3 regions of the Bacillus sp. Marseille-Q1617 genome follow, and region 1 is predicted to be linked to each of the others. Evidence: riboswitches for the same ligand, from Rfam matches in the RefSeq annotation. Region 1 holds a riboswitch; each other region holds the start of a gene.

Region 1 (7,755 bases):
ACGCAGCAGCCGTTTTTATACAAGTTTATTTCTATTAAAACGTCTCTAAAGTTATCACACTTCTAGTACTTCTCTTTCTTCTGTGAAAAATCCTGCTTTTTCTCCATTATTTTACTTAGGTTCATTTTCCTTTATAATAAGCGATACAGCAAAGATTGTCGAAGTCTAATGTTCGACAGATGGAGGAGTGGAAAGATGATCAAGATGTTCACGACCCAGTTATCGGGTTTGTTTAAACGTATAGCTGAGAAGCAGGAGTTTGAGATTGAGGATGCGGCAAGGTTACTGGCACAGGCGGCAGTCGGTCAGGGATCGGTTTATATCAAGGCATTCGGGGAAATGGAAGCGGTGACGGTTGAGGCTCTGTATGGTGCTGAACGCCTTCCTTCTATAAAAAGATACGAGGATTCCACCGTACTGACTGAAGCCGACCGAGTACTCGTTGTGACCCGCCTGTCGACGGATGAAGAAGCGGTCGAGTTTGCAAAGGGACTGGCGGAGGAAGGGATTCCGTTTGTTGGGATATCCGGGTTAGTCAGTGAGGGTGAAGGGCTCGCCGGACTTGCGGACATTCACCTCGATACCAAGGTGATCAAAGGGATGCTTCCGGGCGAGGAAATCGGCGAGCGTGTGTGCATGCCTACGAGCATGGCGGCGCTCTATATCTATTTCGCGCTCGGGTTTGTGATCCGGGAGATGCTTGAGGAGTACGAATAATAGTTGAAAGCCCGTCCCGCGATGCTTTAACGCATTGAAGGACGGGCTTTTTTTATGCTGATTTCACTTTTTTTGCATGAATATAGGTAACGGCCAATGCCAGTACGAGCACGCTTCCTTTGATGATTTCGAATGCGTAGTATGGCAGGTTCATCATCGTCAGCCCGTTGAGGAGGACGCCGATGAGCGCCGCACCGAAGAATGTGCCGAGGATGTTCGGTTTTCCCGCGCCGAGCACGGAGAAACCGACGAACACGGCGGCCACCGCTTCCATCAGGAGCGGGGCACCGGCATCCATCTGTCCGGACCCGACCCTGGCGGTGAACAGGATCCCGCCGATGGAGGCGAACACTCCGGACAGGACATAGGCGATAAGCTTCACGCGCTTGATGTTCACACCCGACAACCGCGATGCTTCCGCATTTCCGCCCGTCATATAGAGAATCCGTCCCCAACGTGTGAAATGCATGATCACATACATCAAACCGACAAACACGAGCATGATCCAGACAGGCACCGGCAAACCCAGCAGCTCGCCCTGCCCGATCCATAAGAAAGCTTCCGAAAATATCCCCGGTGCCGTTCCGCCGCTTGCCATCGGCATATTGTTATAGATGGAGTACCCTTCCGTATAGGTCCGGTGGATCCCTGAAATGATGTACATCGCACCGAGCGTCGCCAATAAATCCGGGATGCCGAGCTTGACGATCAAGAGGGAATTGAAGAGCCCCACTCCCGCGCCGACCAGCAGCGGGATCAGGAGCACGAGCCACAACGGCGCTTCATACCACACCATCAGGGATGCCGTCACCACCGTCGAAAGTGAGACGGTCGAGCCGACGGACAAATCAAAGCCGTCGACGACCAGCGTGAAGGTCACACCGAGGGCCACCAGCGTCACGATCGATATCGACCTCAAAATATCCGACAGATTCCCGTATGTGAAAAAGAATGGATGATAAAAGCTGAAAAAAATCAAAATAACCGCCATCAAAGCAATGGCTCCGTATTTAAACAGTAAGTCTAATATCTTTGCCTTCATGTGCTGCCGTCCCTCCTGATGCATAAAGCAGAATGGTTTCTTGTGTCGCTTCCCCTGCCGTCATTTCCTTGACGATCCGACCGTCATACATAACAAGGATCCGGTCTGAAACGGCCAGGATCTCTTGGATTTCACAGGAAAAGTAGAGGATGCCCTTGCCTTCTTGTGCCAAGGATTGTATTAAGGAAAAAATTTCTTTTTTCGCTCCGACATCCACACCCTTCGTCGGTTCGTCGAACAAAAACAGCGAAGCGTCATCCGTCAGCCACTTACCGATGGCCACTTTCTGCTGATTACCGCCGCTCAGATCATTTGCAGAGACCCCTTCATGAGCGGTGCAGATGCCGAGTGATTCAATCCTGTTCCGGGCAAGCTCTTTTTCTGCCGTTGAGTTGATCCACAAGCGTTTCGAAATATTCCGTAATGAAGGAAAGCTGAGATTATGCTGGACCGATTCATGGATGAAGAGTCCCTCTTTCCTTCTCTCTTCCGGTACGAGCGCCATGCCGTTCTTAACAGCGTCACGCGGGCTTTTGACCTTCACTTCTTTTTCTTTTAAAAAATAGGAGCCTGCGTCTATCGGGGAGGCCCCGAACAATGCTTTTGCCAGTTCTGTTTTACCTGCACCGACAAGCCCCACAATCCCGACGACTTCCCCTTCCCTGACACGAAGGTCGATCGAACGGAGTTTCCCGCCGTCATCCAGCCCTTTCACTTCGTAAAGCATCCCTCCTTTTTCAGCAGGCTGCTTTACGAATTCTTCCTTAAACGAACGCCCCAGCATTTTTTCTACGATTTCCTCAGGTGTCGTCTCCTCTTTTTCATAGATGCCGATCGTCCTGCCGTCCCTCATCACCGTGATCCGGTCGGACACCTGGAACACCTCGGGCAGACGGTGGGAAATGAACACTATCCCTACCCCTTCTTTCTTTAACTCTTCCATCACCTCGAACAGCCTGTCGGTTTCCGATAGACTGAGAGGGGCTGTCGGCTCATCGAGAATCAGTATTTCCGCTTTCTGAAGCAGCGCCCTCGCGATCAGGACGAGCTGTTTTTCGGCCAGGCTGAGTGAGGAAGCAGGTGAACTCAGTGACAGATTACCTGCCCCGATCCTGTGAAGCACGGCGCCCGCCTCTTTCTCAAGCGTCCTTTTATTCAGGAAAAAAGATCCGCCGCCCGATAAGCGGTCAAGCAGGATGTTTTCCGCAACCGAAAGCTGATGGACGATTGCCGTATCCACTTCCTGATAGACACAGTGGATGCCGTGCTGCTTTGCTTCTCTCGGAGTTTGATAGCGTTTCTTTTCAGAGCGAAGAAGAATTTCGCCGCTGTCCGGCGTGTAAGCCCCGGAAAGGATTTTCATGAGCGTACTCTTTCCTGCCCCGTTCGCTCCGAGAAGGGCATGGACCTCCCCTCCATTCACCTGGAATCTTGCTGCGTCCAGGGCCTTCACCCCTGAAAAAGTTTTATGGATATCTTTCATTTCCAGCAAAGCAGCCATATCCATCCTCCTCTCTATTTTTTGAAAGAGCCTTCAAGCTCCTTCAATTCATCTGTGTATCCCTGCTCGCTTGCGCCCCAGCCTTCGACATGCTTGTGAAGCTGGTCGGTTGTGATCTGTTCATCCGGTAGCTGGTCCTGTTCGATGAAGACAGGCTCGAGCTTCACGGTCTGAGGTGTATCTTCTCCAGAAATCTTCTGATAAAGGAACCGCACCTGAACGCGCCCGATGTCTTTCGGATCAACCGCCGCAGATGCCACCCACGGACTTCCTTCTTTCTGGAGGATCTGCAGGTCTTCATCGCTCATATCAATCCCGTAAACCTTGATTTCATCCCGTCCGGCTGCCTCGATGGCCCGGACAGCACCCTTCGCGAATTCATCCCATGCCGCCCACACAGCATCGATATCCCCTTTATTCGGATACTGCTTCAGGATCGCTTCCATCTGGGCCTGCGTATCGAGTGCCGTATTCTGGGTCGCGGCGCCGAAAGCCGCCACTTCCTTGATGTCAGGGTTCGCTTCAAGGAACTCTTTATAAGCTGTCTGGCGCCTTTCCATCGGGGCGAACCCCGCTACCCAGATCTTGACGATTTCACCTTTTCCGCCTAACTCTTCTGAAAGGGCGTTAAGTGTCTGATCTGCCATTTGCCTGTCTCCCTGCTCAAGGACGGTCACACCATCCGATTCAACATCCGCATCAAACACGACGACTGGAATGCCCTGCCCTTTTGCTTTCTCGACACCTGACTGCAGCGCTTCCTTCGTTCCATGGTCAATCAGGATCCCATCGAACTTCTGATTGATGGCAGCATCGAGGTTCGATGACATCTTTGAAAGATCCCCATCAGAAGTGAAGACCTGTACCTTCCCTCCGAACTTCTCGACCTGCTCTTTCACACCCTCAATGTATTGGGCAGAAAACGTGCCCAGGTTAATCTGCATGATCAAAGCGATTTTCTTGCCTGCAAGCGCGTGATCGGATGTCCCTTTCACTGCCCCCGCTTCAGCATTCGATTCCTCGGAAACCTTCGGCTGGCATGCTGCGAGCAGGCTCAGTACCAGCGTGATGATGATAAGTAATAAAGACGGCTTTTTCATAAATGACTCTCCTCTTGTGATATGTTTTTTTAAAAATTTGACCTCTCGATCCGGGCGGTGCACTCGCTCGCTTTCAAGGTCCGTCAACGGGATCCACCAGTTTCCCGCGGACACCAAAAAACCTCTTTTCCCGAGAGAAAAGAGGTTTATGTATCAATAAACGTACTCTTATCACTCAGGAAATCAATCCTGCAGGTCTTAGCACCTTTCCGTCGAAACGGTAGGTTGCCGGGCATCATCGGGCCAGTCCCTCTGCCAACTCTTTATAAGAGAAATATGAAATTTGTTTACTATTCGCATGCGTATAATCGATATCTTACTTATTTGTGGAAAAATTGTCAATATTCTTTTTTATTTTTTTCTTGAGATACACATACCCGGGTATTGGGGAGCTTCTTATGATTGGGATTTCTATTTTATGCTCGAAATCCGCTTGCTTTTGCTCGAACCTGCCCATTTTATGCTCGAAATTCGGTTGCTTTTACTCGAAAACTCCCTCCTTATGCTCGAACTGTCGAATAATCTACACCTGCACCAAGTGCCGCCCCTATTTTTATGGGCGCAATCTGCATTGTTATGGGCGTTATTCTAAATATAAGGGCGAGATTTCGATTTTAAGGGCGGAATATCAAATATAAGGGCGATCTACCGATTTAACGACAATATCCGACAACCTCTACACCTCCCTACACACTTTATCCCTGCACTCAATCGTAAATAGACAGCCACCGCCGTGCCCCCTCCACACAAAAAGACCGCTCCCCCATCCAGGAAAGCGGTCCAAACCAACTACTATCTCTTATTCCTTCTCACCAAAAGCCAAACTTGCTTCGACAAAGTCTCTGAACAGCGGCTGCGGACGAGTCGGGCGTGACGTGAATTCCGGGTGGAATTGGGATGCCACGAACCATGGGTGATCTTCAAGTTCGATGATCTCCACAAGGCGTCCGTCAGGGCTTGTACCTGAGAAGATGAAGCCTGCTTTTTCCATTTGCTCACGGTAGTGATTGTTGAATTCGAAGCGGTGGCGGTGACGCTCGTAAACCACTTCGCCGTCGTACGCTGCATAGGCTTTTGAACCTTTCGTCAGTTTACATGGATATAAACCGAGGCGAAGCGTTCCGCCAAGATCTTCGATGTCCTTCTGTTCTGGAAGCAGGTCAATGATCGGGTAAGGCGTATCCGGGTTCAACTCAGCTGAGTGAGCTCCTTCAAGACCAAGTACATTGCGCGCATACTCTACAGATGCCAGCTGCATGCCAAGGCAGATTCCAAGGAAAGGAATCTTGTTTTCACGGGCATATTGAGTCGCTGCGATTTTCCCTTCGACTCCGCGGTCACCGAAGCCTCCAGGCACAAGGATTCCGTCTACGTCCCCAAGTTTTTCAGCAACATTTCCTGCATCAACAAGCTCAGAGTTCAGCCACTTGACTTCGATATCACTGTCGAACTGATAGCCGGCATGACGAAGAGCTTCCACTACTGAAATATAAGCATCCTGAAGTTCAACATATTTCCCAACAAGTGCGATCTTCGTTTTGCGTGATAGATTCGTTACACGCTCGACGAGTTCATTCCACTCCGTCATTTCCGCTTCACGGCAATTCAGCTTAAGGTGCTGGCATGTAATTTCATCAAGCTTCTGTTCCTGAAGGGAAAGAGGAACTGAGTACAGTGTCGCTGCATCCATCGCTTCGATTACGGCATTTTTATCGATATCACAGAACAGGGCGATCTTGTCTTTCATATCCTGCGTCATCGGCATTTCTGTACGAACGACGATGACATTCGGCTGGATACCAAGGCTGCGAAGCTCTTTTACACTGTGCTGGGTCGGCTTCGTTTTCATTTCACCGGCAGCTTTGATGTAAGGAACTAACGTACAGTGGATGTACATCACGTTGTCACGGCCTACGTCACTCTTGATTTGACGGATTGCTTCAAGGAATGGAAGAGACTCGATATCCCCTACCGTTCCGCCTATTTCCGTGATGACGACGTCTGAATTTGTTTCTTTGCCTGCGCGGTATACGCGTTCTTTGATTTCATTTGTGATATGCGGGATGACCTGAACCGTTCCGCCCAAGTAATCACCGCGGCGCTCTTTTTTCAGGACCGTGGAATAGATTTTCCCAGTCGTCACGGAGCTGTATTTTGTCAGGTTGATGTCTACGAAACGCTCATAGTGACCTAAATCAAGATCTGTTTCCGCACCGTCATCCGTTACGAATACTTCTCCATGCTGATACGGGCTCATCGTTCCCGGGTCCACGTTGATGTACGGATCGAATTTCTGGATCGTCACCGAAACTCCGCGGTTTTTTAATAGTCTTCCAAGGGACGCTGCTGTGATCCCTTTTCCAAGTGACGACACAACGCCGCCTGTTACGAAAATATACTTAGTCATGTATATGTCCCCCTTTTAATATGAGTTGGTTCAAAAAAAGTAGAGGGTGTCTCCTATGTATCCTTGTCATGAAGTTATCTTGTTCAAAGAAGGAGAAGTCCATTCCCGCAAAATAAAATCATGGGCAAAAATCAGCTAAAAGACAGCCTCTTATTTATGAATATTGGTAAGTTGTAAGGGGTAGAGAAAACGTGAATCAGCCTGCATCCCAAGCACAGGCTGTCCTGTAAAAAATAAAAAACGCCCCTCTTACCAAATGGTAAGGGGAGCGCTGAATACTCTATCCGTCCTTTTTTAAGGAGCCCAAATAAAATACTACCTTCCTGCAAGAAAGAAGTCAAGCATAGAATGGAGTCAGGCAAATCTTCCTAATTCACAGAAAAATTAAAGCTTTTCATCCTCATCTTCTTCATCTGATTCTTCTTCCTCTTCGTCATCGACTTCATCGAACTCGTCGATTTCCAGGTCTTCATCGACTTCTTCGTCATCATCGACATCAAGGTCGTCCAGATCATCGTCCGTGTCATCCACATCGTCGTCATCATCCGTCAGATCTTCGTCATCTGTATCATCAAGATCATCATAATCAAGATCGTCATCCAGATCTTCATCATCAAGATCATCGAACTCGTCAAGATCAAGATCTTCGTCGACTTTCTTCTTCGCCTTTTTCTTTTTGGTAGATTTCATCGTAGGTACGGTTTCTTCTTCGATTTGATCAACCGGATACCATTCGCGGAGACCCCAGCGGTTTTCGCCAAGCGCAATGAATCGTCCGTCGATGTTAAGATCTGTATAAAATTGAACCATGCGGCTCTTAGCCTCTGATTCAGAGATTTCAAGTAGACTTGTAATTTCGTTCAACACTTCTTGAAATGTTATGGCTTGCTTCTTTTCCGTCATGATCTCGTGTGCCAATTCAATAAAAGATGTTTGTCGCAATTCTTCCTTCGATAACTGTTTTAGACTCACTTCACGCACTTCCTTT
Region 2 (7,755 bases), on a different contig from region 1:
TTGTCCCTCCAGGTAATTGTAACAATTAATTCTGATACATTGTCCACATTTTTAAATGATAATGCCTCATTAGATTTCACGTTCTTCCTCATTATATAAGGTGCCAATGAAATTTCTGTCCCATTTGCTTCATACCCCTTTACTTCTGCCTTCACGGCATGCACCTTTGAGCCAGTGTTTTTGATTATGATCGTTTGTCCTTCTTCTGAAATTCTCTTGAAATCCACTTCCCACCTGGACGCTTCGGTCGCAAAGACGGCGTGTTGACCTGAAAATAGCAAGACTGCTGCTGCAAATACAAAGATTTTTCTCATTGAATTTCCTCCAACATGTAATTATTCCTATCCTTCTTCAGACCATGAATAAATATTCTGAGCTTTCATCCATGGAATTAATTAGCCATATGAAGAATGAATGAATTTCATTCTATTTCCGAATACTTTAATAGTAATCCTTAGAATCAACTACGAGGTGTAGACATCATGAAGGAACAATATAAAAGCGATAATAAAGTCAGTAATTGGTGTGTCGTCAGCATGGCTTCCATCCCCTTGGTCATGACTTTGGGAAATTCAATGCTGATACCGGTCCTGCCCATATTTGAAAGTAAGGTTGGCATTTCTTCTTTTCAAACAAGTATGATCATTACTTCCTATTCAATTGCTTCCATATTTCTAATACCGGTTGCAGGATATTTGTCTGACCGCCTCGGGAGAAAGATTGTGATCATACCAAGCTTGATTCTTGCTCTTATCGGTGGCCTGGTTGCCGGATATGCCTCATGGAAAATCAATGAACCCTTTACGTGGATCATTATCGGACGAGTCCTTCAAGGAGTCGGTGCAGCGGGTGCAGCGCCGATTATTCTTCCCCTTGTAGGGGATCTTTACAAGGATGATGACGAGAAAACCAGTTCCTGTCTTGGGATCATTGAAACCTCAAACACGTTCGGAAAAGTACTGAGCCCCATTCTTGGAGCGCTATTTGCCGCGTTTCTATGGTATCTGCCATTCTTTTCGATTTCCTTTTTCAGTTTAATATCAATCGTCTTAGTCCTATTCTTTATAAAGGCGCCGAAGGAAAAAGAGGAACCGGTTAAATTGAACGTTTTCCTCAAAAAGACAAAAGAAATATTTAAAAATGAAGGAAAATGGATTTTCACTGTGTTTACCATAGGTATCTTCGCCATGTATGTACTTTTTGCCGTCCTGTTTTTCTTGTCAGACATTCTCGAAAAGACACACAACCTTTACGGTGTGAAAAAAGGATTTGTGTTGGCCATTCCACTCCTTTTCCTATGTATTTCTTCCTTCATCACCGGACGGAAGATAAAAGGGGAATTGAAATTAATGAAAAAAATCATCATGGTCAGTCTGTTGGCCATGGCTGGAAGTGTTTCCTTTGTGGGGTTTGCAAGTGATCAATTACTCATGCTTCTCACCGTGACAAGCTTTCTTGGTCTATCCATCGGGGCATTGCTGCCTACCTTGGATGCGATGATTACGGAGAATATCGAAAAAGAGGAACGGGGGACGATTTCATCCTTTTACAGTTCCTCCCGTTTTATCGGTGTAGCGGCCGGACCGCCCCTGATGTCCATATTTATGAAGGATTTTCTCAATGGCAGCTTTATTGCTGCAGGGATACTTGCTCTTGTCGTTTTGGGCATGGTATTCATATTTATCAAAGCAGAAGCAAAACCTAAATTAGAGGAAGCGACAGTATAGTTTTAGAAAGGATGGCTGACATGGCAAATGGCTGCACGAATACAAATGGGTCTGGCTCTGGCGGGAAAGGAAGCATGAGTTGGTGGCACCTCTCTCTGATCGGAGTGGGCTGTACGATTGGAACTGGCTATTTCCTGGGTTCTTCCATCGGAATCAAACAGACCGGTCCTTCCATCGTATTCTCGTTCGTCCTTGCTGCGGTTGGAACGTACATTGTCTATAATCTGCTTGCGAAAATGACAGCCGAGGACCCGCAGGAAGGGTCTTTCTGTTATTACGCAGCTAAAGCTTTCGGCAAATGGGCAGGCTTCAGCTGCGGATGGAATTATTGGTGTTCAAATATATTGATCATGGGCAGCCAGCTGACAGCATTGGCCATTCTTTCGCAATTTTGGTTTCCACGTATTCAACTATGGGTATTTGCAAGCGGTTATGCCGTTCTCTCCCTGTTGATTGTGATCCTGGGAACGAAAAGTTTTGACAAAGCTGAAGGCATATTTGCCGTAATAAAGACATCAGCCATCATTATGTTCATTGTGATTGCGGCGCTTGCCCTTTTTGGTGTAATTGAAGGCAAAGGAGAGATTCCAGAATTTTTATTCAATCAGAATTCCCTTTTCCCTGAAGGGTTGAAAGGTTTATGGGCATCCTTGATTTATGCATTTTATGCATACGGGGGTATCGAGGTGATCGGCCTGATGGCGATGGAGTTGAAGGATAAAAAGGAGGCTCCCAAAGCGGGGAATGTCATGCTTCTCATCCTGACGTTGATCTATGTGGCATCTTTGGCAATGGCTGTATTACTCGTTTCTCTAGAAGCCTTTAATGATAAAGAAAGTCCTTTTGTGACGGCACTGAGTATGCACAATCTCCCTTTCTTCCCTCATGTATTCAATGGTGCTATCATCATTGCCGGCTTTTCAGCACTTACGGCTGCACTCTTCGGCGTGACTAGCCTGCTTGTCACTCTTGCCAAAGACGGCGATGCCCCGAAAATCTTTGAAAAGAAGCTGAAGAAGCCAAGGGACCTTCCACTTCCCTCATTGGGTCTTGCTACTACAGGACTGATTGCTTCAGTGATCACGGCTCTCCTCCTGCCCGGGAAAGTATATGAATATTTAACCACAGCTGCTGGAATCCTGCTCCTTTATAACTGGGCATTTATCATCCTCTCGGCTTTTAAAATTTTGAAACAAAAACGCTCGGGCATCATTCTTAGCATATTTGGGCTGGCTCTTCTGTTTTCCGCTGTAACGGGGACAATCATAGAGAAAAGTATCCGATTCGGTTTTTATATTTCATTATTGCTGGTAGCTCTGATTGCCCTCGTCGCCTTCTTGATGAATAAGAAATGGAAGAAAGAACATACTGCTTAAATAACCTTCCATGAATGGTACTAAAAGATATGAGCATCATAATGTAAAAGCAACCCTTTTAACATATTGCACTTGGGAGGACGTCCAATGAACCAGAATCAAGTATGCTGCCATAATGAATTTGCTTCTTTAAAAGAAGTCATTTTATGTCCGCCGAACTATATGAAAATTGTTGATGTGATTAATGAAACTCAACGACGCTACCATAAAGAGAATATAGATGTAGAAAAAGCCGTCTCACAACATGCAACATTCCTTGAAATATTGAAATCAAACGGAATTGAAACCCACTTGCTGTCACCGGACGAAGCATTTCCTGAACAAGTCTTTACAAGGGATATCGGGTTCACGGTGGGCAAAACTTTATTCATCTCGGATATGAAAATGCCAGTCAGACAAGGTGAAGAAGGTGAACTGAAAAAATGGCTGTCCAGCCGAGGCCTGCCATACATAGATCTCATTGAAGATGAAACTGAGGGCGGTGATGTGCTTGTACATGGAAGAACCGTGTACATCGGCCTGAGTGATAGGACGACACCAGGTGCAGTAGAACGAATTCAGTCATACCTGCCAGACTACGAAGTCATCTCCCTGCCGATTCATGAAGATATCCTTCATCTTGATTGTATCTTTAACATCCTTTCCGACAAGGATGCACTTATCCATCGTGAAGGATTATTGGAAGAAGACGTTAACCGACTGGCTTCTGAATTTCACTTGATCGATGTCTCACGAGAGGAACAATTCACCATGGGAGTAAATGTTCTTTCAATTGGAAACAAGAAAGTTATCAGCCTTCCAATAAATAAGGAAGTCAACGGTAAACTTCGCGAACGGGGGTATGAGGTAATCGAAGTGGAATTCGATGAAATCATTAAGTCCGGTGGATCATTCAGATGCTGTACGCTCCCGCTGCTGCGACAGTAAATGTCACAACCAGTGTTGCTTTATAGAGCGACACTGGCTTTTGAACTTTCTACAGAAGCATAGCAACTCCCACCTCATTTTCTAAATCAATCATAAAAAAACAAACCCGATGATTTCCTTATCAGGTTTGTTTTCATGTATTATTCCTTGTCTCTGTTTTTCATATGGAATTCATCCGTGAGTTTTGTTGGGAATTCGGGATGAATTTGTTCTGAAGCTTCAGTCTGATACTGAAGATTGGCCGGCGCTTTTCTTTTATTTGACCGATTAGGTAAGATATCACGAACTACATACCTATGGAAAAACAGTTCAAACACCATTAATGCTAGAGCAGCAAGAATAGATCTTATTAAATAAGTACCGCCATCCGTCATTCCATCCGTCATAAAGTAAATCAAGATAAATGCAAGTCCAAAATCAGCCAGTGCGGCTACTGTATTACTTGTTCTTGGAAGCAAAAACAGATCTCCAAGTAAATAAGCAATTGATCCCAACACTAATGATATAAGAAAAACATCTCCAAAGGTAATGGCTTGTACACCTGCAAGGATCAAATATAGAAGTACAAAGGTTGCCACAAATTTAATGGCAAATGCTTTAATATGCTTCATGTGCAATCCCTCCTTAACTTATCTTTCTCTTTTTATTTGAGATTATGCTAAAGAAAGGAGGATGTTTTTTCCGGCTGATATGTACCTTGTGATTTTAAATGCTATGATGGCTGGACTAAAACTTCTTTTCCCTGACCACCTAGGCTTCGATGAATTTTTCGAAAAAAAGAGCTTGAAATTCCTTTAAAGAATTCAAGCCCAAAAATACTTATCTGATTATTTTTTCAATAATGGCTTCAGCCGTATGCTTTCCATTTTGAATACAAGCACCGATTCCGACTCCGAAATAAGACGCGCCCGCAAGTGTCACATTAGGATAGTTCTCACTAAGTGTATGTTGAAGTGAGTTCACTGCCTCGCTGTGCTGCAAATGGTAGTTCGGCATAAGGTCTTTCCACTCGGTGACCTTAACGGATACCGGTCTTTCGTTAATGGCCAGACTTTTTGATATATCCTTAAGTGCTACGTTTGTAAGATCCTCTTCACTAAGGCCCTTTAATTCTCGGTAATGAGGATTGGAACTTTTGTAGAATAATCTTACCAACAATTCATGTTCCTCTGCTGTATGCTTCCATTTTCGGCTTGTCCACGTACAAGCATCGCATAGAACATCACTGCCATGCGATGTAATAAATCCTGTTCCATTTTCAGGAAGAATATCATCCTTTACATCAAACCCTATATAAATGCTTGTGAGAGATGAATTTTTCAATAGGCTGAAGTGTTGATCCATTAGAGGATCGTTCAAAATCATTTGTGTAACATCATGTGGTGTTGAAAAAACTACATAATCGGCCTCAACCTGCTTTCTGTCAGTAAAAGTGAGCTCGTACTTATCTTCATACTGCTTCAGGTTAATAAGTTCTTCACCCTTAATAATATCAGCATCTTCTATCACCTGTTCAAGCCGGTCTATCAGAGCAGATAACCCGTTTCGGAAAGAGATGAATTTCCCTTTGGAGGAACTCTTAAATCTTTCTTTATTTGCTTCAAGCCCTTTGATGATACTTCCATATTGATTTTTATAATCCACCAAATACGGAAGCGTACTAGACATCGTCAAATCATGAAGGTTTCCTGAGTACACACCGGATAGTACAGGTGCAATTTGGTTCTCGACAAGTTCCCGCCCAAAGAACGCTTCCAAAAATTCACCTACCGAACTCTCTTTTGTAAATATCTTGTTGGGAGTTTCCAAATCCTTACACGCTTCACGTTTGCCATCTTCTGAAACCAACGTACTTTCCATTAACGATTCTATACTCATCGGAATACCGAAAATCGTATCTTCGGGAATCTTATGCAGCTTCGCGTTCATGTAGATATAGGATAGCCCTGTTTCGTTATACACAAGTTCATCCTCTAGCTGCAATTCTTCTATTAAAGCCAGCACACCCTCATTTCTTGCAACAATCGAGTCTGCCCCCGTCTCCATGATGAACGGATGTTCCTTTACGGTTTTAATCTTTCCGCCAAGCTCTTGATCACGTTCGACCAGTATCAATTCGATATCAATATTATTTTCTCTTTTTAATTTATCGAGATGGTACATCGTTATGAGTCCTGTGATGCCCCCGCCAACTACAACAACCTTTTTCATCGTCATTCACTCCATATGCAGGTTTATACCATTAGCCTATCACTTTTTATTGTGAAATCATAAACAAATGGGGAATTTATTGTGACTTTTTAATGAAGATTCTGTGTACTGGATGCTTAGAGACTAAAGTGGAAAAATCTTCATCTCGCATTTATTCATACTTGACAACTCGGAATACTATGTATTAAAGTATATCTAACTTATTAATCATGAATAACTTATCAAGAGAGGCAGAGGGACTGGCCCGATGACACCTCAGCAACAGATTCTGATTTCACGGAACACTGTGCTAATTCCATCAAGCCGAAAGCTTGAAAAGATAAGATGAAGAATAAAACTATTTAAACCTTCTTCTTATCTTCGGAAGAAGGTTTTTGTTATGTAAAAACAATAAAGACTTTTCTCATGAAATAAATGATAAAAGGGGTGCAAGATAATGGGAAAAATCATTCGACATACTTTAGAAAGACGCCGGGAGGAGCTTATAAACAAACTGATCACCTATAACATTTTCAAGAAGAACGGCAAACAACTGTTTGAATTGACCCTGCAAGAACTCGAAAAGGAGTATCAAGAGGCAAAAAGTCATTGCCATCCTCACAGCAGCGCTTCCTCCATCCATTGGAAAAATGTAAAGGCCCGTCCCTCGGCACGTTAAAGTACTGAAGGACGGACCTGTTTATGCGATATTTCTGCAAGCTTCTGCACACTTAAAGCAGGCATCTGCGCATTTTTGACAGTGATCGTGGTCATGCTTTTTGCATTCGTTTCCGCAAGCTTCACAGATGGATGCACATACTGAAGCAAGCTCGGATGCAAACGGCGTGCCTCTTACCAGTGCCTGTTCTAAAAATCCGCACATGTCTGAGCATTCACGATCTAAACGGATACAATCCGCCATCATTTTAACATCATCCTCACCAAGGCATGCATCGTAACAATGATTGCAAGCCTCCATACACTCATGTAATGTTTGTACTAATGATTGATACTTTTCGTGTGACATTAATTAGTTCCTCCTTGTTTTTTATTCTATCATTCTTTATCCGGGTTTCACCTTCTCTAAACAACATTCCAAAAATTCGTTTCAAGATTGAAAAGGATTCATAACCCGCATAGGTTATAGTTTCCCGCGTTTTTTGCAGAATTTATGCAAAAAACGGAGAAAACGAAAAAAGCTGCCTTATCACAGCAGCTTTTCGCAGACACACTTATCCATTAACTTCTACAACATCTTCCTTGTAAAACTCTGCGAAGATTTCTGCAAATGCTTCCGTTGAATTATAGAGCTCGACTAAATTATTTTCTACACCACCGAATTCCAGGAGCATGGCTCGCTCGGTCAAGTCCTGATTGTAGACACCGTTTCCTTCAGCTTTCGTTTTAACAAATACCCCGCGGCTGATGCCGGGATATTTCTTTTCGAGTGCGCCATTCAATTCTTTGGCGATGGCCAGATTTTTTTCGAAATTCTTGTTTTCTTTACCTACGATAAAGAATAATCGTGCATATTG
Region 3 (7,755 bases), 540 kb from region 1:
TTCAGAATCCATTTTGCGGATGAATTTCATTAGTGAAATCTCATCGCCTTCTTCGCGGCGGCTGTTGATTGCAGAACGTAAAAAGTCAGCATTTGTTACACCGCTGATTTCACTTGGGTACTGCATAGCAAGGAATAGACCTACTCGTGCACGCTCGTCTACTTCCATTTCAAGCACGTCTTCACCGTCAAACGTAATGCTTCCTTTAGTGACTTCATACTTAGGGTGACCCATGATCGCAGAAGATAAAGTAGATTTACCTGTACCATTTGGTCCCATTACTGCGTGGATTTCTCCACCTTTAATTTCAAGGTTAACCCCTTTAAGGATTTCCTTTCCTTCAATCTCAACATGAAGATCTTTAATTGTTAAAGTAGAACCTGCCATGTGTATATACCTCCGTGACTTTATAAAATGAATGTAAGAGATTCCTCCCTTACTCATTCTCAATTTATTATCATTACAATCTTATAACAAATAAAAGGTATTATCAACTTTTTCAGAATCAGCGGCCAAGGTTAATCCGGCATGTAAATCCTTCTCTATTGTTTGCTGAAAACCACATAAAAATGTAGGGACTGCCATGAAAGAGCCTGTCCAGGTTTCTTCCTATATAAATAGGAAGAAATTACATGATAATCCGTTGGCTATTATTCTTTGTGGATCCCTGACACCGCTGTTGATTTCCCGCAAGACTGTGATTTGCCAGTGATGCGTGAAGTTCCAATTATTACGTTACATTCATGAAAAAAACCAGTGTCTGAATCAACACTGGTTTTCCTTTGCATCTATTATATATTAGCATGCACTTTTCTATCAAGTGCCGCAATCATTCTTCGACTTTCCTTGTAGTCCTGCTCTCTTTGCTTCTCTACTTGCATCCTCACTGCATGCTTTCGTTTGTACACCTCGTATCCAATTCCATGGGCACTATGCATCGCCTTTTCCATTTCACTTGTGTACGACAAACCCTCAAGAGAGTCGATAATGAATCATTCCTTTCAAATTTTATATTCATAACTATACTACCCCCTCCTGCTGAACACAAAACCCGTATTTCTTCATTTTTTCTAAAAAATCATATTCAGAAGATTTTTACAGCAGGGTATTATTAAGTTTTCATAAAATTCCGCCATTATACTAGCAAATAATAGGTAAGTTAGTAAATATCCAGATGCTTGTATAAAAATAAAGCGCTTACATTGAACAAATCGTCAAAAAGGACACGCAGACTTGATCCTCTGATGTACCTCCAAGTCCATTTTATTTATGTTCCACTTTCTCACGTTTCCGTTCCATTTTTTAAAAATCGAACCAAATAATGATTAATCAATCCTCTTTTCGAAAATACATGCCACTTTTTACATTTACGTGCAACTTGTCAAATAACCTTTATGCAGCCGGAGACAGCAGCCTGTATCTTCCACATCCCCTGCATGCCAAACTTTTTACCCTCATGAACTAAAGTCCTATATATAATAGAAGAAACTAAAAAGCGGAAGGGCTTCGATCCATGCCCTTCCGCTTTCTGAGTTATTGTTTAAGCTGGTTCAGTTCCTGCACGGATTGCTGTACCAGGGTGACAGCCTGGCTCATGGCTGCCCCGCCGCCGAATGCCGCGGTGACTCCAACGGCTTCAAGGATTTCCTGTTCAGAGCATCCTTCATCGATGCATCCCTTTGTGTGGTAGATGATGCAGTATTCATCCTGTGAATAGAGGCTGATTCCAAGGGCGATCAACTGCTTTTCTTTTGTAGTAAGGACACCCTCCCTGAAACAGTGCTCTGTGAATGTATTATAATGCTGTGCAAGCTCAGGCATTTTTTCCGTGAAGATCCCAAGCCCCATTTTATAGTCATGAAGTGCCGCTTCGGTTGTATTTCTAGGTTCCATTTGCATCCTGTTCAACTCCATTTTCGATTTAGATTCATCGAAGATAGTATGAGCCAATCAGGAATGGATTATGTCCGAAATTTATTCATAAAAGAAACCCGATGAAGTCATCGGGTTTCGTTAAACTTATTCTTCTGAAACAGGAACAACCGCCCCGTCCCACTCTTTATTGATGAAATCCTGGATTTCTTTTGAGCGCAGAGCTTTGACGAGTTCTTTCACTTCTTCTTTATCTTCGTCTCCTTTGTTGACAGTGATGACATTCACATATGGAGAATCAGTATCTTCGATGGCAATTGAATCTTCAAGCGGCTTCAGGCCGGCATCGATGGCATAGTTGGAGTTGATGACCACGGCATCGCCTTCTTCATTTTCGTACATTTGCGGAAGCATACCCGCTTCATATTCATAATCAAATTTCAGGTTTCTTGGGTTTTCCTCTATATCTTCAATTTGAGCCTGTGTATTTTCGACTCCATCCTTCAATGTGATGAGCCCTTTCTTTTCCAATAAGCTTAGGATGCGTCCGTGATCGGAAACAGAGTTACTCATCAAAATCGTTGCCCCTTCCGGAAGGTCCTCCAGGGATTTATACTTCTTGGAGTAAACGCCGATCGGCTCGATATGGATGCCGCCCGCATTGACGAAATCATACCCCTCATTATCCTTCATTTGAAGCTCCATGTAAGGGATCGTCTGGAAATAGTTGGCGTCGATGTCGCCGTTATCTAGATCCTTGTTAGGAAGGATATAATCCTGATACGTCTCGATTTGAAGATCGATTCCCTTCTCTTCCAGGATCGGCTTTACCTGTTCAAGGATTTCAGCGTGCGGTACATTCGAAGCACCCACTACCAGTTCCTTTTCATCGCTTCCCGCTCCTGAATCATTTCCGCAAGCGGCCAATCCAAAAATACTTGCTGCTGCTACTGCTCCTGCTAACCATTTTTTCATGTTGTTCTCTCCTTTTAGCGTTTATCTAATTTTTTTGTAAAGAAATCACCAATGAATTGAATTCCGAACACGATCACGAGGATCATGATCGTAGATGCCAGAGTGACATCATCCCTGCTGCGCTGGAAACCGTCCAGGTAAGCAAGGTTCCCAAGTCCCCCTGCCCCTATGACCCCTGCCATAGCGGTATATCCGACAAGGGCGATGGCCGTCACCGTAATACCCGATATGAGCGCCGGCATCGATTCCGGAATGAGCACTTTGATTATGATTGTACTTGTCTTAGCGCCCATTGCCTTTGCTGCTTCAATGACGCCTTTGTTTACTTCCCTCAGGGCGATTTCGACCATTCTGGCGTAAAACGGCGCAGCCCCGATAATGAGTGCCGGCAGAGCTGCATTTGCACCGCGGATTGTATCAAGCAAGAACTTCGTGAACGGGATCAGCAAGACGATCAAGATGATGAACGGGATCGACCTGAATACATTCACGACAGCGCTTGTTACAGTGTAAGTGAGTTTGTTTTCCCAAAGATTTTCTTTGGATGTCAAAAATAAAAGGATCCCGAGAATGATACCCAATACAAACGTGATAAGGACGGACATCCCCGTCATATAAAGGGTTTCCAGTGTTGCTTCCCAGAGCTTTTCCCAATCGACATTCGGAAAGATCGTTTCGATCATCCTGCCATCACCTCCACTTTCACCAACTGGCTTTCGGCAAACGCAAGGGCTTCTTTAAGCTGGGATTCCGCTCCGTCCAGATGAACGAACAATGTGCCGTATGCACCTTTTTGTGTCTGGGATATTTGCCCCTGAAGGATATTCACTTCAAGGTCGAATTTTCTGATCAGGGAGGTGATCAGCGGCTGCCCGGTCGATTCACCCACGAACGTAAATTTCAAGACCTTCCCTGTCGAGTAATCTTGGATGAGCTGTTCAATCACTTCATCCGAATCTTGATCCTGAGACACTTCCTTCACAAACCTTTTTGTCACCTGCTGCTGAGGATTCCGGAATACTTCGAGCACATCCCCGAGTTCAGCAACCTTCCCATTTTCCATTACGGCTACACGATGACAGATTTTTTTGATGACGTGCATTTCATGCGTGATCAGGACGATGGTCAGTCCCAGGCGCTTGTTGATATCCACAAGCAGATCAAGGATGGAATCGGTTGTCTGGGGATCAAGTGCAGATGTCGCTTCGTCACACAGAAGTACACTCGGGTTGTTCGCAAGTGCCCTTGCGATGCCGACACGCTGCTTCTGGCCGCCGCTCAGCTGCGCAGGATACGAATCCCCTCTCCCTTCAAGGCCGACAAGAGCCAGCAGTTCATTTGCCCTTTTATTTCTTTCTTTTTTAGGAACACCTGCTATCTCCAAGGGGAACTGAATATTTTCAATGACAGTCCTTGACCATAACAGATTGAAATGTTGAAAAATCATGCCTATCGATTGTCTTGCCTCGCGGAGCTTTTTACCTCTAATCGTAGATACTGCCTGACCGCCCACGTTAATAGCACCTTCAGTCGGGACCTCAAGTCCGTTGAGCATCCGGATCAGCGTACTTTTACCGGCACCGCTATAGCCGATCACCCCGAATATTTCACCTTCCTTAACGGAAAGGTTCACTCCGTCCACTGCAGAAATCGGGCCTGATTTCGATTGATATATTTTCTTCACGTCTGAGATGGTAATCATGATGTCGGTCACCTTCCTTCTTCTTGAGTAAAACGATCGTTCTAATATGAATTAATACTTCTCTTATTGCCCACAGTCTAGGTATGAGGGCAATAAAAAAACCTTCCCGCAGATAAGCAGAAAGGCATAATCATATGATTATCCTTCCTCTTATCTGTCAAAGCATAGCTTTGAGTGAATTGGCACCATTTCAATAAAATTGACGGTTGCCGGGCTTCATAGGGCACGTCCCTCCACCACTCTAAATAAGAGTAAGTCTAAATATATTAAGTTAATATGTGTAAAGTCTCAGAAAATTTGCTACAAAAGTGATTTTATCACCACATATAAAGGGTGTCAATTCTTTTTTTTCAGAAGATTAGAGTAATCACTAAATTTCCACAGTCTCTTTTATGATGGGTCTTGTCAACCACAACACAGACTCCACGAACAACAGCGGGCGGTAACCACCGCGAACAGATAATTGATTGTTTTCAACCATCCGCGATAAAAGCTCATCCCCTTTTAAAACACGTGTAATCATTTCCTTATTTCCATCGATAAAAAATTGAGGTTCAGATTTCATACTGTCTTCCATAATAAAGCACTCATTATTTGATAGAGAAATGGTGTAGCGCTGATTTTCACATTCGAAGGCAAGAATAAATGGATCTGAAGGAAATAACAGCTGCAGATGGTACTTGGCATGACATTGTTCAATTAACGTCTCTAAATGATTTCTCATAAATACCCTCCCGCGAATCTTCTTACTACTTAATTCTACATTTGGATATTCTATCCTTTTTCAGTTGCTCGACATGATTTTGAAGTAATAATGAATCACTGTCGAAATAGATAATATTGAATATTCAGAATATAAATTCCGAGCAATTTCTCTTCATTTCCCAAGAAATATGTCCTAGTTTGTAGAAAGGTTTTCAGGGTTGAGCAGCTACATTGGACACCTATATTAAAGTGATAGCGAAAATGACAAAATAAAAAGACCTTTATCCATTAAAGGTCTCTGTTTTCTTCAACATTTCATATAGATAGGGCACAGATTGAAAGGCATAAATCCTTTCCTTCTCTTCAGAATTTTTATATAGGATCAAACATGGCACACTTTCAATCACCTGTTCTTCTGCAAACTGTGGTAAGTAATTCAAATTGACTTTTTCAAAATGAAAGGACTGCGGAAGCTTTTTCACGACTTCCATCATTTTGCCTGCTACCTGGCATGTCCCACACATAGGGGTGTAGAGATAAACGGCCGAAAGTTCATGTGTGTTTATTGAATCATAAAGCGCACTTGTACTACTTACCTCATTCAACGTTAACTCATCCTTTTTTCCAGAAATTCCGTGTGTATATCAATATTGGCGCCAATCAGTACAGAAGCCAAATGATATTCAGGTGCAGATGCCACTTCTTTATACATCCGGTCGATATATAAGTGCTCTGCCTCGGGAAACTCACGCTTGAATTGTTTTCGAAGCTTTTCTCCTGCATGGTCGGCATCCACCAGTATATAAACATCTCTCTGTTCCAGCGAATCAATCAGTTCGTCCATTTTTGTAATGCTGATGGTTCCATTTGTACAGATAATCTCAATGGGTTCTTTAATGATCCCTTCTACCTTTCGTTTATCTGTTGTACCTTCTACGATGATTACTTTTTCATCACCAAATTCCAACATTGTCATCACCTTATCTTTCAAAAATAAGATTAGGATAGTATATTCAATTAATTAGAGATGATGTCCGCTACTTACTTATATCTTCTCATTTTTTTTTGGAAATAGAAAGAAAAAAGGCTGAACTCCGCTGTTGATTTCCGTGCAAGACTTCGCTTTCCGCGGGTAGCCCGTGAGCCTCCTCGTCACTCCGTTCCTGCGGGTTAGAAAAGCGGAGGGGCTTTGAAGAGAGGCGGGGGGGATAAGGCGAATCGGCCGTGAAGGCGTTTTTTGCCTTCTTGGACGAGTTGACTTATGACATGTGCCTCTAAGCCCCGGAGCTGGACACGTCTCACATTAGCTATTTTTCCCGCAGGAGTCTTCGTCTTGCACTCCAATCAACCGCTGGAACAGGCTTAAATCTTTTTCATTAAAATAAAGCGTATTAAATATATCTTACCAACTCAATACCTTGCATTAGCATTAAAACAGGCAAAAGGGTGCCGGCTTTCCATGAGGAGAAGTCTGGCACCCTTTCAAGTGAAACTTAACACCAGCCGCCTTCGTCACAGTCAGTATATCGTGCATCGGTTCCTTCTGTGGCGGTGTAGTTTTGGAAAATTTTATTTTCTTTCGCTTCAAAATCAGGTTCCATGGCGATCCCTTCAAGAGGCACAGCCATTCTGCCGATCGGCTGATTATCAAGATACAATTCCAACTCTCCATTTTTCAGTTTTCCAGTCACACGGTCTGTGACATCCAGTTTCTTTGGTTCAAGAGTCATAGGGGTCATCCTTTCTTTAATGGCATCTACCATTAGAATGCCCCAAATGAAAAACAAAACACCTTGAGAATATACTCAAGGTGTTCCCGGGTATTAACCTTCGTTAATCATTTCTTCATATTGTTCTGCTGTCATCAGCTTGTCCACTTCTCCAGCATCAGTTGGTTCAACAACGATCATCCAAGCTTTTTCATAAGGAGACTCGTTAACAAACTCAGGGCTGTCAGCAAGATCTTCATTTACTTCAACGACTTTACCTGAAACCGGTGCGTACAGTTCTGAAACAGTTTTAACTGATTCAACGCTTCCGAATGGCTCGTCAGCCTTAACTTCGTCGCCTACTTCAGGCAGCTCCACGAATACGATATCGCCAAGTTCAGATTGTGCAAATGCAGTAATTCCAATACGTACGTTTTCCCCTTCTGTTTTGACCCATTCATGTTCTTCAGAATAGCGAAGATCTTTCGGTGTACTCATTTCAAATCCCTCCAAATACTTGGTATACAACCTAATATTGACACACTCTTTTATAAAAAAGCAAGAAAACAAAGTGTTTCCTTTGAAACTTTTTATAAGCCGTTTAAGGGGCTTCCATTAGCTGGTTACACGAAATGGAATGTACCCTCATTTCCAGGTGTCTTCAAACGTTTCTTCTTTGAATCCGACCGTCACCTTGGAACCATCTGTTGTGATCGGACGTTTAATGAGCATGCCGTCTGAAGACAGGATCTCAAGGAGTTCTTCATCAGGGGCATCGTTCACCTTATCCTT

What was found. Region 1 has a riboswitch for S-adenosylmethionine ahead of HWX64_RS13070 (sugar ABC transporter substrate-binding protein). Riboswitches for the same ligand answer to the same signal wherever they lie in the genome.
Region 2: another riboswitch for S-adenosylmethionine. It lies ahead of HWX64_RS09485 (Fur-regulated basic protein FbpA); the one in region 1 lies ahead of HWX64_RS13070 (sugar ABC transporter substrate-binding protein).
Region 3: another riboswitch for S-adenosylmethionine. It lies ahead of HWX64_RS15580 (methionine ABC transporter ATP-binding protein); the one in region 1 lies ahead of HWX64_RS13070 (sugar ABC transporter substrate-binding protein).

Annotation. Positions count from the first base shown of each region.
Region 1 is NZ_CAHJXM010000002.1:303,195-310,949, reverse strand. It holds gene HWX64_RS13085 (DUF2529 domain-containing protein) at 196-717, shown strand; gene HWX64_RS13080 (ABC transporter permease) at 770-1,759, opposite strand; gene HWX64_RS13075 (sugar ABC transporter ATP-binding protein) at 1,728-3,260, opposite strand; gene HWX64_RS13070 (sugar ABC transporter substrate-binding protein) at 3,275-4,360, opposite strand; SAM riboswitch class I at 4,526-4,632, opposite strand; gene HWX64_RS13065 (CTP synthase) at 5,160-6,767, opposite strand; gene rpoE (DNA-directed RNA polymerase subunit delta) at 7,152-7,739, opposite strand.
Region 2 is NZ_CAHJXM010000001.1:1,911,290-1,919,044, reverse strand. It holds gene HWX64_RS09515 (hypothetical protein) at 1-314, opposite strand, end outside; gene HWX64_RS09510 (MFS transporter) at 483-1,727, shown strand; gene HWX64_RS09505 (amino acid permease) at 1,748-3,103, shown strand; gene HWX64_RS09500 (dimethylarginine dimethylaminohydrolase family protein) at 3,191-4,030, shown strand; gene HWX64_RS09495 (YndM family protein) at 4,171-4,641, opposite strand; gene HWX64_RS09490 (protoporphyrinogen oxidase) at 4,850-6,241, opposite strand; SAM riboswitch class I at 6,457-6,567, shown strand; gene HWX64_RS09485 (Fur-regulated basic protein FbpA) at 6,678-6,899, shown strand; gene HWX64_RS09480 (four-helix bundle copper-binding protein) at 6,921-7,247, opposite strand; gene spoIIP (stage II sporulation protein P) at 7,453-7,755, opposite strand, start outside.
Region 3 is NZ_CAHJXM010000002.1:840,853-848,607, reverse strand. It holds gene sufC (Fe-S cluster assembly ATPase SufC) at 1-387, opposite strand, end outside; gene HWX64_RS15595 (carboxymuconolactone decarboxylase family protein) at 1,534-1,899, opposite strand; gene HWX64_RS15590 (MetQ/NlpA family ABC transporter substrate-binding protein) at 2,020-2,847, opposite strand; gene HWX64_RS15585 (methionine ABC transporter permease) at 2,862-3,530, opposite strand; gene HWX64_RS15580 (methionine ABC transporter ATP-binding protein) at 3,527-4,549, opposite strand; SAM riboswitch class I at 4,697-4,801, opposite strand; gene HWX64_RS15575 (hypothetical protein) at 4,920-5,273, opposite strand; gene HWX64_RS15570 (thioredoxin family protein) at 5,536-5,859, opposite strand; gene HWX64_RS15565 (toprim domain-containing protein) at 5,862-6,224, opposite strand; gene HWX64_RS15560 (YusG family protein) at 6,748-6,984, opposite strand; gene gcvH (glycine cleavage system protein GcvH) at 7,078-7,461, opposite strand; gene HWX64_RS15550 (arsenate reductase family protein) at 7,609-7,755, opposite strand, start outside.